Regions from separate parts of the Cetobacterium sp. ZWU0022 genome, predicted to be linked through region 1. Evidence: riboswitches for the same ligand, from Rfam matches in the RefSeq annotation. Region 1 holds a riboswitch; each other region holds the start of a gene.
The links. Region 1 has a riboswitch for cobalamin ahead of L988_RS02360 (TonB-dependent receptor). Riboswitches for the same ligand answer to the same signal wherever they lie in the genome.
Positions count from the first base shown of each region.

Region 2: linked by a shared signal. The riboswitch ahead of L988_RS05445 (TonB-dependent receptor) and the one ahead of L988_RS02360 (TonB-dependent receptor) in region 1 are both predicted to bind cobalamin.
Region 3: linked by a shared signal. The riboswitch ahead of L988_RS06755 (sirohydrochlorin cobaltochelatase) and the one ahead of L988_RS02360 (TonB-dependent receptor) in region 1 are both predicted to bind cobalamin.

Region 1 is NZ_JRJZ01000032.1:45,485-49,780, reverse strand. Features, by position in the region: gene L988_RS02365 (ABC transporter substrate-binding protein) at 1-724, opposite strand, end outside; gene L988_RS02360 (TonB-dependent receptor) at 788-2,683, opposite strand; cobalamin riboswitch at 2,711-2,879, opposite strand; gene L988_RS02355 (methylated-DNA--[protein]-cysteine S-methyltransferase) at 2,996-3,475, shown strand; gene putP (sodium/proline symporter PutP) at 3,492-4,296, opposite strand, start outside.
Region 2 is NZ_JRJZ01000057.1:3,112-7,407, forward strand. Features, by position in the region: gene L988_RS05435 (DMT family transporter) at 1-169, shown strand, start outside; gene L988_RS05440 (hypothetical protein) at 183-770, opposite strand; gene L988_RS05445 (TonB-dependent receptor) at 730-2,700, opposite strand; cobalamin riboswitch at 2,707-2,897, opposite strand; gene L988_RS05450 (NlpC/P60 family protein) at 2,970-3,437, opposite strand; gene L988_RS05455 (META domain-containing protein) at 3,424-3,810, opposite strand; gene L988_RS05460 (hypothetical protein) at 3,853-4,296, opposite strand, start outside.
Region 3 is NZ_JRJZ01000083.1:22,348-26,643, reverse strand. Features, by position in the region: gene L988_RS06760 (ABC transporter ATP-binding protein) at 1-1,527, opposite strand, end outside; cobalamin riboswitch at 1,682-1,858, shown strand; gene L988_RS06755 (sirohydrochlorin cobaltochelatase) at 1,979-2,821, shown strand; gene L988_RS06750 (ABC transporter substrate-binding protein) at 2,870-3,727, shown strand; gene L988_RS06745 (iron ABC transporter permease) at 3,760-4,296, shown strand, end outside.

The DNA.
Region 1 (4,296 bases):
TTAATATCTCTTCTATCATATATTTTCTATCTTCGCCTACTAATATAATTTCTGGATTTTTTTCTAGAATAGATTCTAATGGTGGTGAAATCCATCCCTTCTCACTTTTAAAAATATTTCTTCCACCTATACTTTCTAAAGCATCGTTTAAAAAAGTTTCAGCTCCTGTTGTATATATAGGGCTATCCAAAATTTCAAAATAAACTCTTTTATTTTCTAAATTTCTATTTGAAACTATCATCTTCAACTCTTCAAGAAATCTATCCTTCAATTTTTGGGCCTCATCTTTTCTATTTAAAACTTCACCTATCTCTGTTACAGAATCCGCTACTTCAGAAAGTGATTTTGGACTTTTAATAACATACACTGGAATTCCAACTTCATCAAAAAATTTTAAACTTTCTTTTCCTTTTTTCAAATTATGATGAGATGAAATTACTAAGTCTGGCATTAATTCTACTATCTTTTCCTCATTCAAATCATCACTTCTTAAAAAACCTTTTCCCTTTAATCTTTCATCTACTTTTTCTGAATAACTATCTACCCCTATTAGCAAATCTACTAAACCCATGTCTACAATAATCTCTGTATTAGATGGTACAGTCGATATTACTCTTTCAATATTTTCTGGTATTTCAATTACTCTTCCTGTACTATCTACTAATACTCTTGAAAAACAAATTGTGAAAATGAAAGTGTTTAATATCATTATTTTTTTTAACATTACCCTCTCCTTCAAATAATATGAAAAATGCCCCTTTCAAACTTTGAAAAGAGCATCTCTTTCTTAGAAGCTGTACTTAACTCCTAAATAATAATTTCTTTCTGCTGCTGGATAATAACTTAGTGTCCCATTGTTATAACCTACATAATCATAGTATTTTTCATTGAATAAATTATTTATTCCCGCACTTACAATTAAACCATCTTTGAAATCATATGAAAATGAAACTCCTGATAAAATATAGTTATCTACTTTAGAGCCTAAATTTTCTTCATCTCCATTCGCATACATTTTTCCATAGTATTCCCAAGAGTTATTTAAAGTTAACTTATCATTAAATCTATAATTAAAGTTCAATACTCCCTTTACATTTGGAACCCCTGGAATATCCTTTCCATCTTTAAACTCTGTTTCCATATATGTCAATGATTCTGAAATTGTTAACTTATCAAAGTAGTGCTCTAATGAAAACTCGATTCCTTTTCTTTTACTTGTTCCATCTAAATTTTTATTACTTCCCCATGGATTTTCAGGTTTTATCGCTGTTGGATCTAAATATATTTCATTCTCAGTTTCAATATAGAATACAGATGTTGAAACATAAGTATTTCCTATGTAATCCTTTATTCCAACTTCATAAGTTTCTGTTCTTTGAGGTTTATATTCTCCATCCCAAGAATTTAACTCATCCGTATTTGGAGCTCTAAATCCTGTTGTATAACTTACATAAGTCGATCCTGAATCTGAGTAAAGATAACTTCCTGTCAGCTCAACTGAATCTTCTTTAAATTTCTTTTCTGAGAATTTTTTATTTTTTCCTGTATACTCTATGTTTTGTCTTCTATATCCTTGAGTAAATCTAAATTTATCAACTGTATAACTATTTATTAAGAATCCTGCTATTGATTCTTTTTCAACTTTACTGTCTCCATAATTTGAAAAATTTCTTGTTTCTCCTTCAAAAACTTCTCCCCCTATAACAACATAACTATCATCTAAGTAAGAGTATTTCAATTGTGGTTTTAAGTATTTTATCTCGGTTTTATAGTTACTTCCATTTGAAGAGTATCTTTCATGAGTAAATGTTCCTAATAATTTAAATTCTAAATTAGAATCAATATTATATACATAATCTCCTACAAAATCATTTTTCTCTGTTTTCCCATCAACTTTCCATGTATTTGGATCATTAGAAACTTGAGTTCTATCTCCGTCAACCTCTTCTCTTGTTAAACTTCCAGGAGCTCTAAACTCATTATTCGAATAATTATATTTAAATCCAAACTCTCCATCTGCTAACTTATATCTTGTTCTAAGTCCAAAACTTTCTAAATCATCCTTAGCATAATCTCTATATCCATCTTTCTCTTTTTTTAAATAATCTAATTCTAATGATAATTTGTCGTTAATCTTAGTTCCATATATAGCCTGCTGTTTCTTTAAACCATATGATCCTATTTCACTATTTAAGCTACCATAGTTCTTTTTATCCTTTGGCATTTTAGTTACAATATTTATTGTTCCACCAATCGCTCCATCTCCATATAAAACAGAACCTCCCGAAGGAATAACCTCTATTCTTTCTATATTATCTACAGGGATTGAACTTGTTTTATATCCTGATAAATCTATTGAGTTTATCGGTGCCCCATCTACAAGAACTATTACATTTGATTTTGCTGTTGCTCCTTGCCCTCTCATATCAAAAGCCGCATCTGCTCCACCCATCTCTTTAACAGTTACACTCGATACTAATTTTAAAGCTTCCGCTACTGTCTTCGCTCCTCTTTGCTCTATCTCTTCGGCCGTTAAAACAGTTATATTTTTTGGAATATCTGCTACTGTTGCAAAAGTATTTTCACTCGTTATAACACTTTCTTCTAGCTTTACAACTTTTTGTTCTGCCACAGCTAGATTAGCTACAACAACTAATGCTCCTAATAAAAATTTTTTATTCACTTTTTTTAATCCTCCCATTCTGTCACTCGCAGATTTAAATTTTATGGCAGGTATCCTGACTCAACTTCATCCTAACAATAGCCCTTCCCAGTTTCCCAGTGGTTTTACTATCTTCGTCCATTTCACAGTGGCGTGACCGTTTAAGATTCTCACTTAATTCCCTTTTAATTTCAAAACCATACTAATTTATTATACTACAATTATTTTGTTTTTAAAAGTTTTAACCTTTTAACGAACATGTTTTTTTAAATAATCTTGATTTTTTTCTATTATTTCAGTATAATCTAAAATTATGTTTTAATAGGAGGTCTTATGAAAAATATAGTTCCAGGTTATTTTTATATTTTTGATACTCCACTCGGATTACTTAAAATAGAAGCAAATGAAGAAGAAGTCACAAAAATAGAACTCAACAATCCCTCTTCAAATAGAACCTTTAAACTTACAAAACTTTTAGAAAAAGCTTTTAAAGAGATTGAAGAGTTTTTAAACGGAAAAAGAAAATACTTCACTTTTAAAATAAATCCATCAGGAACAGAATTTCAAAAATCTGTTTGGAATGCTCTTTTAAAAATACCTTATGGTGAAGTAAAATCATATAAAGATATTGCCATCGCTATTGGAAATCCAAAGGCTTGTAGAGCTGTCGGAATGGCAAATAATAAAAATCCAATTCCCATAGTTATTCCCTGTCATAGAGTTATTGGTAGTAATGGAAAATTAACAGGTTACGCGTATGGATTAACTTTAAAGGATGAATTATTACATTTAGAAAAAAAAGGTACAAAATAATTTTGTACCTTTTTCATTATGCTTCAACTACCCTTTTACAGAATACTTTCTCAGCTATATAAACTGTTATTAAATTTGTCATAAATCCTGGTAATAGCTCATACATATAAGCATCTAATCCAATAACTTTCCAGATTAAAAACACAAATGTCCCCACTAAAATTCCTGATAAAACACTTTTTGCACTTACATCTTTTAAATATAAAACAGCTATTATTGCTGGTCCAAATATTGTCCCAAATCCTCCCCAAGCATATGCAACTAGCGATAAAACTTTAGCATTTTGATTAAGAGCAAATAATAAAGCTAGTAATGCAATCACTACTACACAAACTCTACCTACAAACATAATCTCTTTATCTGTAGCATCTCTTTTTATATATTTATAAAAATCTTCAGTTAATGTTGTTGATGATACTAATAGTTGAGAATCTATTGTAGACATTATTGCAGATAGTATTGCTGCTAATAAAATTCCAGCCACCCAAGGGTTAAATAACTCTTTTATCATATAAATAAATATCTTCTCTGCATCTCCACCAAGTTGACTTACCTCTTTAAATAAAGGAATTCCTAATAATCCAATTGCTATAGCTCCAATTAGTGATATTAATACCCAAATCATAGCTATTCTTCTAGATTTCTTTAACTCTTTTACATCACTTATACTCATAAATCTAACTAAAATATGTGGTTGTCCAAAATAACCCAATCCCCAAGCTAAAGATGATAAGATACCCATAACTCCAATATTCTTTCCACCTTGTTTAAATATATCAAAAGTTATTCCCTTTAACTCTATTCCTTGCTTCACAGTTTCT
Region 2 (4,296 bases), on a different contig from region 1:
TAAATATGCTTTAGCTAGTGAAGTATCTATATATCAATATTTAAGTATTATATTCTCTGCTATAATTGGGTTTATGGTTTGGCAGGAGATTCCAGATATTTTCAGTATGATAGGTGGTCTTATAATTATTGGTGCTGCATTATTTAATTATAAATTATCAAAAAAGTGATTGCAAATTGCAATCACTTTTTTAATTCATCTATTATGCTACTCAATTTTATATTTTGACCTTTTTTATACTCCTGATATTCAGGTATCGCTTTATCATCTATAAAACAATATTCTTTCTCATCCAAAGAAAACTTTTTCAAAATTTTATCATAAATGCAAACCTCTTCTTTTTCAATTCTTATTACAGTTGATTTCCCTTTTTTACACGGTTCAAGAGGAGAACAAGTTTTAAAACAATCACTCTTTTCATATATTTTATAAGAAATATATCTACAGCATATAGGTCTAAAATCATATATCAAACAACTTTTACTCTCTTTATCATGAAAATAACATGCCTTATCCTCTAATTTATTCCTTAAAATTTTCTCTTTAACAATATCATTAGAACTAATAAAGTTTAATATCTCTGCTTTTTCTTTTAAAGATATCAAAGAATAATCCCAATTACAACAACCACAACTATTACTCGTCTGATTACAAACTCTTTCACCGTTTAATTTTACAATTTTTTCTTTAGCTTCCTTTAAAATATTTCTCAGCCTCTTCATAACTACCTTAGAATTTATAAGTCGCTTCCAACGTATAAATTCTTCCATCCCCTCTATTATATTGTCTTGTATCATCCCAATATCCCACATATGTTGCATATTTTTCATCAAACAAATTATTAACTCTTCCAGTTAATGTAAGAGATTCTAAAGGTTTATAAGACAATGAAATATCAACAGTTGCATAATCTCCTTGATCCTTTTTTCTGATATTTGTAGGATCATCCGAGTCAAAATATCTTCCATAGTAAATTACATCTGCGTTTCCAACTATTTTAGGTGTAAATTCATATCTTGCACCAAATCCCAATTTCCAATTAGGAATAAAAGGAACCTCTTTATCTTTTAAACTATCAAATTTAGAATCTTTTATTTTGTGATATATATATGTTATTGATGTATTTAAAGTAAGCTTTTCAAAATAATGTTCTGCAAAAATTTCTACACCGTATCTCTCAGTATCTCCAATATTATAATATGGGAAATTCGAATACTCCTCACCACTATAATAGATTTCATCTCTTGTCATCTTATAGAATGTTGACAAACTTATATATGTATCATTTATATAATCTTTCACACCAAACTCTATTGTATCTTGTGTTTGTGGGTTTAATTTTTCAGCATTTACTGTATAACGCATCTCTGATATTAACGGAGTTCTAAAATCTCTAGATAATTTTCCATAAACAACGCCTGATTCATTATAGGAATATCTCGTTTCCAAAGTGTAAGAATAGTCATTATACTTTGTCTTATTTTTAGTATCCCACTTCTCTTCTGGAATAGGTGATCTATTTCTAAAATAATAGTTATACTCTGCAGTATTGTATCTAACACCTTGTAAAAATGTAAATTTACCTCTTTTATTTTCATTCATTAAGAATATTCCATAACTATCTTTTGTTGAATCATCTAATTTTTTCTCTTTCTGGGGAGTCGCAATCTCTTTAGTTAAATCAGTTCCTAACATAAAATAATCACTCTCTGTATAATTATGTTTCACTTGAACTTTTCCATATATTTTCTCTTGATCATCTTCATGCTTTATTTCCCCCTTTTTAGGGTTGTGTGTTTCAAATTTCTTTTCATAAAAACCTAAATAAGAGTATAGTTGAGTTTTTTTACTCAAATCATATCTATATCCTAAGTAATAATCATTGCTATGTGATTCACCTCTTGAAATATTCCCCGGATTTCTACTATCATTTTCATAAATATCCTCTGGTACATCACCATCTTTAGCATATTTTTTTTCATCTCTTGTATATCTAAAGTCAATCTCTCCATCATTTAAATTATATTTTGTACTTAGCACAAAGTTCTTTCTTTTACTAAATATATCTCCATATTCATCGCCTCTTTTATCACTTCTTTGTAAGCTAGAGTTATATCCAATACTTGTTGCAATTTTTTCTGTCATTTTTGTATTCACACCAACACCAAATTTATTAGATTCATGACTTGATACAGATCCTGATATATGCCCTGAATAATTTTTCCCCTCTGAAAATGAATCAATTTTTTTTAATCTAATATTTACAATTCCTCCAATAGCTCCATCACCGTATAAAATCCCTCCACCGCCAGGAACAACTTCTACTCTTTCAATATTTGCTATTGGAATATTTGTTATCTGATCTCCTTTTATAGGTACTCCATCCAATGTTACTATGGTATTTTTTTCTGCATGAACAGGACTCCCTGCTCCACGCACATCAAATCTAATACTATCATAATAATGTGATACAATAACTCCAGGTGCCATCCTTACAATATCCACAAGATTTTGAGCCCCTTTTTCAACTATCTCTTCACTTGTTATAACTGTTATATTCGCTCCTGTTTCTTTGATATTGGTTTCAAAATTATCTGTGGTTATAACACTTTCTTCCAGTTTTATAATCCTCTCATCTAACTTTGAATAAGCCAAAGTTGTGTAAGTCAAAAGACTTAGCACCATGATTTTTCTATTCATTTTTCCTCCCTCGAAGTATCATCTTAAAAGTATCCTGACTCATTTCACCCTACTCGCACCTCTTCCCAAGTTACCTCAGTGAGCTTTTGTGCTTTCGTCAATTTTACAGTGGCGGGGCCGTAGTGGAATTTAACCACACTTCCATATTAAGATGTTATTTTTTAGTACTTCACATGTTAACACATCTTACTTAATATTTTCCAATATAATTTTTTTATAACAAAAACTTTATCTGTACATTTAAAATATAATAACAATTTAGGTATAATTTACAAAACCTTTCTAACTTGCCACAAATGCTTACTCCAATAATCATCAACCTCAGAGATAATCACCCCTCTAGAGGTTGATGCATGTAAAAATCTATTATTTCCTAAATAAACACCTACATGACGTATTTTTTTTCTACCAATTTTAAAAAATAACAAATCTCCAACTTCCCAGTGAGTTCTATTTTTTATTTTTTTCCCTTCTAAGGACATCTTTTCAGTTGTCCTAGGTAAACTAACTTCAAACTTCTGTTTATATAAGTGTTGCATAAGAGCTGAGCAATCTACTCCTGATTTAGTAGTTCCACCTAATCTATATTTAGTCCCCTTCCAATTGTTGTAAAAGCCTGAAATTTTAACTACTCTAACCTGTCTTTCTTTTTCACTAATTTTAGCTGATGAGCACCCTGTCAACAAGAGTAAAAACAAAATCATTATATTTATTAATATTTTTTTATTTCTTAACAAAATTTAATTCCACTCCACTTTTTGTAACTATTCGAATTCCATTTTCTGTTATTCTAACCTCTTGTGCTTCTTTTAAGTTTTTTAAATACCCTTGCTCTTGTAACATTAAATTTTCTGGTCCCATCATTCTAGTTGTACCTATTTCCCCCACAGAAATTTTATCTCCATCTATTTTATAAGTTGCAAAATATCTATTCACTCCAGAATTACCTACTATTTTTTCCTTCTGAAAAAAAACATCAATCTGACTTTCTTCAATTACATTCTCTAAACTGTAAGTATTATCGAGAACTTTTGATAACACATCTACCTTTTTAGCAAAACATCCTCCCATTAAAAAAATCGCAAACAAAACTAATACCAATTTCTTCATAATTTCACACCTCACCTTTTTTATTTAATAATATTTTATAAACTAATTTTCTATATAAAACTTTAAACGAACACTCTCTATAATATTTTCATTTTTATCAAAAATTTTATAATTAATTTCCGACCCTTGAATTAAATGATTTAACTTATCAATACAAATAGAAGCTCTTCCATTTTCAATTTTCATTCTTCCAAAATCTAAATCTATCTCTTCACTTTCTCCAAACTCATCTATCTCTTCTTCTATATCATTTACTTTTATTTTAAGACCACTATATTTTCCAGACAATACTCCCGTTTCCTCTAATAAATAATACCCTTGAACCTCTCTAAAATCATCAATATATATTTTTTGCCCAGGTATATACCATTTATCTAAGGCTATCGTCTTTGAAACTTCATTTTTCATAGCTAATATAAAAACTTTATCAATCAAAACCTTTTTTACTCTATTGTAACTAAGACTTAATACCTCTCCCTCAATTCT
Region 3 (4,296 bases), on a different contig from region 1:
TAAAATAGATTTCTCATTTATGATATCTAGTGCATTTGTAGCTTCATCTAAGAGAATTAAATCTGGATTTTTTAGGAATAATCTAGCCATGGCAATCTTTTGTTTTTGTCCAGAGCTAGCATGAACTCCTCCTTCTCCAATTATAGTGTCTTTTCCAAGAGAAAACTTATCAAAAATCTCATATACATAGGATTTATCGATTGCAAATTTTATCTCTTCATCTGAGAAATTTTCTTTAACAAGAGTAATGTTTTCAATCATGCTTCCATTGATTATATAATCACTTTGATCTACAATGGCCAATTTGCTTAAATAACTTTTAAAAGTTATTTCGTTTAAAGGAATTCCATTGATTAAGATTTTACCTTCAGTTGGAATAAGAGATCTTTTTAAAAGAGAAGCAGTAGTACTTTTTCCAATTCCACTTTCACCGACTAAAGCGATTTTTTCGCCTTTATTTATTTTTAGATTAAAGTTTTTTAAAATACTGTTTTCTTCAAAAGAGAAGCTTATATCTTTAAATTCGATAGATTTAATCTGCTCGTTGAAATCAAAATTACCGTCAGGTCTATCTTTTAAATTTATAATCTCATTAAAACGATTAACTCCAGATATTCCTTTCTGATAAATATCAACTAAGCCAACCATTCTCATAATACGTAATCTAAATCGATCAACAAGCAATAAGAAAGATAGTATAATCCCCATAGTAACACCATCTTTTATATATAGATATCCACCTGCGAGTATAATTATAAGTTGGGTTATATTAGAATAGAATGTAACTCCAGAAACAATTAAACTAGATGGAATCATATTTTCCTTCTCGCTATTCAATAAAGATTGATTTTTTTCTAGAAATTTATTTTCTGCATATTTTTCTAAATGATTATCTTTTAAAAATGAGATGGTTCTTAGAGTGTCATGAAAATTAGAGGATAGTATTCCTGAGTTTTTTCGTACCAATCTATGTCCAGCTTTCATTTTTTTATTTTCTTTATATACAAAGAAAAGAGTCAATGGAAGAGGAAATAAAGTTATTAGAGATAACTTTAAATCAAAATCAATCATAATGAAAATGGATGCAATAATTGTAATAACCGAAAATATAAAGTCTTCTAATCCTCTGTGACAAAGTGTTGAAACACTATCTAAATCACTTATTACTCTAGAAATTAGATCACCACTTTGATTTTTTTTAAAAAATTCAGCAGGTTGAGATAATAATTTCTTCACAAGGTCATTTCTCATGGATTGTTTTATTTTACTTCCCATAAGTTTTCCATTAGCTTGAGAATGAACTGCAAAAGCTAGACGAAGTATATATAAAACTATTAAAATTATTGAAAACTTTAGCAGTAGATTTATATTTTTAGTTGGTAAGGCCTCATCAATTAAATTTTTTATTAAAAGAGGAGAGTAGATATCTATAGCAGTCATTGCTAGTCTTATCGAAAGAAAAAAGAGTAGTAATTTTCTTTCTTTTTTTAAATAATATAACAAAGATTTAGATGAAGTTATTTTCATAGAGTTATCTCCTTTGTGTGTTATTAATTTAATAGTAACTTTTTTTATATATAAAAGTCAATACTTTAAGATATAAATAATATAAATAATAGATGATAATGTTATAAATTTTAGATAATTTGATTGAAATTTGTACGATAAAGTGTTAATATTACATATAAAGAAGAGTAATGGTTCTATAGATTAAAAGGGAATTGAGTGTAAATCTCAAACGGTCCCGCCACTGTATAGAGGACAAAAGCAGTAATACCACTGAAATGAAAAGTTTTGGGAAGGGCTGTTAGTAGGATGAATCTAAGTCAGGAGACCTGCCATTATTAAAGATTCTGCGAGGACGGAGAAGCATAATATTGATATATTTGACTTCTCTTTAAAATTCATTGATAAAAGAGAGGTTTTTTTATTGGTGAAAAATTTGTATTACTATAAAAAATGTATATGAGGAGAGAAGATGGATTTTTATAAGGACTTAGAAAAAGGAGCGGTTGTAGTTGCTCATTTTGGAACTACACACGAGGATACTAGAGAGAAAACAATAGATGTTATAAATAAAAAGATAAAGGCTGAGTTTCCAAAATTGGATTTTTATCAAGTGTTTACTTCAAGAATAATAAATAGAATTTTAGCTAAAAGAGGAATAGAAAATTTAAATACAACTCAAATTTTAGAAAAATTACTGGTGGAGGGATATAAGCATGTAATCCTTCAGCCAACATATATAATAAATGGAACAGAGATGGAAGCATTAAAAAGAGAAGTTGAAAGTTTTACAGATAGATTTGAAGATATAAGAGTTGGAACTCCACTTTTGACATCAGTAGAAGATTACTTTCATCTTTTAGAAGTTTTAGAAGATGAGATAGGAGATTTATCGAAAAGTGAAGCTGTCGTTATGATAGGTCATGGAACGGAACATCCAGCACACTCAACATATCCTATGTTAGATTATATAGCTAGAGATTTAGAAAAACCTATTTATGTAGGAACTGTGGAGGGATATCCAGGGTTAGATAAGGTTGTTAAAGAGCTAAAGAAAGATGGAAAAGAGAAGGTTACACTTATGCCTCTTATGTTTGTTGCTGGAGATCATGCAAAAAATGATATAGCTGAAGACTGGAAAGAGGCTTTAGAAGAGAATGGGTTTGAAGTATCTTTAAACTTAAAAGGATTAGGAGAAATAGAAAGAGTTCAAAATATTTTTATTGAAAAGGCTAGAGAGTTAGAAAATATAAGACCTGAAGATATTCTTGTAAAAAAAGCTGAATATGCAAGAGGGAGAAAAGCAAGCCATTAAACTTGGAAGAGATAATCTCTTCCGTTTTTTATTCAAAGGAGAAAGAATATGAAAAAATTATTTTTATTTTTATTACTAACTACGCTTACCTTTTCAAGTGATTCTATAAGAGTTGTATCAACATCACAATTTACAACTGAGATGTTGTTGGCTATAGGAGCAGAAGATTATTTGATTGGAACATCTTTTTTAGATGATGAGATTCTTCCAGAGCTCCAACAGAAATATAATAAAATTCCTGTTTTAGCAGCAGGAGCCCCAACAAAAGAGTTATTTTATTCATTGAATCCAACTTTTTTAACAGGATGGCAATCAATAGCAACACCTAAAAATCTAGGAACTATTGAAGAATTAAAAGAAAATGGAGTAGAAGTTTTTTTTACAAAATCTCAAAAAACATCAAATATAGATGATATCTATGAGGATATTTTATATTTTGGAAAAAGATTTAATCTTGAAAAAAATGCAAATCAAGTTGTAAAAAATATGAAGTCAGAGATAGAAGAAGTGAAATCAAAAAATTTAGGAAAGAAAAAGATTAAAATATTTGCTTATGATAGTCAAGAGTCAGCACCATTTGTAATTGGAGGAAATGGAATAGGAAATACAATGATGGAAATAGCTGGAGCTGAAAATATTTTTAGAAAAAGTAGCTTTAGTTTTGGAACTGGAAGTTGGGAGAAAATATTAGATGAGAATCCCTTAGCAATAATTGTTATAGATTATGGAGATAAAAGTTATGAGTCAAAGATAGATTTCTTAAAAAATCGTTCTCCAATATCAGAGCTTGAAGCTGTAAAAAAAGATAGATTTATAAGAATACCTCTAAGTTATCTATCTTCGGGAATAAAAGTGAGTAAAGGAATTGAAAAAATTTCAGAAGGGTTGAGTGAGGAGCAAAAGTGAGAGTGCAGAGCAAAAATCTTATATTAATTTCAGTGACTTTAATATTTATTTTAGGAACTATAGCTGTTACAGTAGGAAGTGTTTCTCTATCACCATTGCATGTTTGGAAGATTATAATAAACAAAAGTTTGAATAGAGAGATTTTTTCTATCGAGTGGAAAAAGTCGACAGAGATGATTGTGTGGAATTTGAGAGTTCCAAGAGTCATATTATCTCTTTTAAGTGGTGGCGGATTGTCATTAGTTGGAATACTAATGCAAGCATTGACAAAAAACTCATTGGCAAGTCCATATATTTTGGGAATCTCCTCTGGAGCTAGTACTGGAGCTGTGATATCAATTGTTTTAGGAGGATTACTAGGAATAGGATTTTCTCCAGGGATAGGGGCTTTTATATTTGGAACACTGACAGCATTTTTAGTTTTTTATTTAGCTGGAAATGGAGGATACTCTAGTACAAAACTTGTATTAATAGGGGTAGCCGTGTCTTCGCTTTTTTCGGGAGTTACTACTTTTTTAGTTACAACAGCTAAAAATGAAGCTCAGTTGAGAGGAGCTATGTTTTGGATA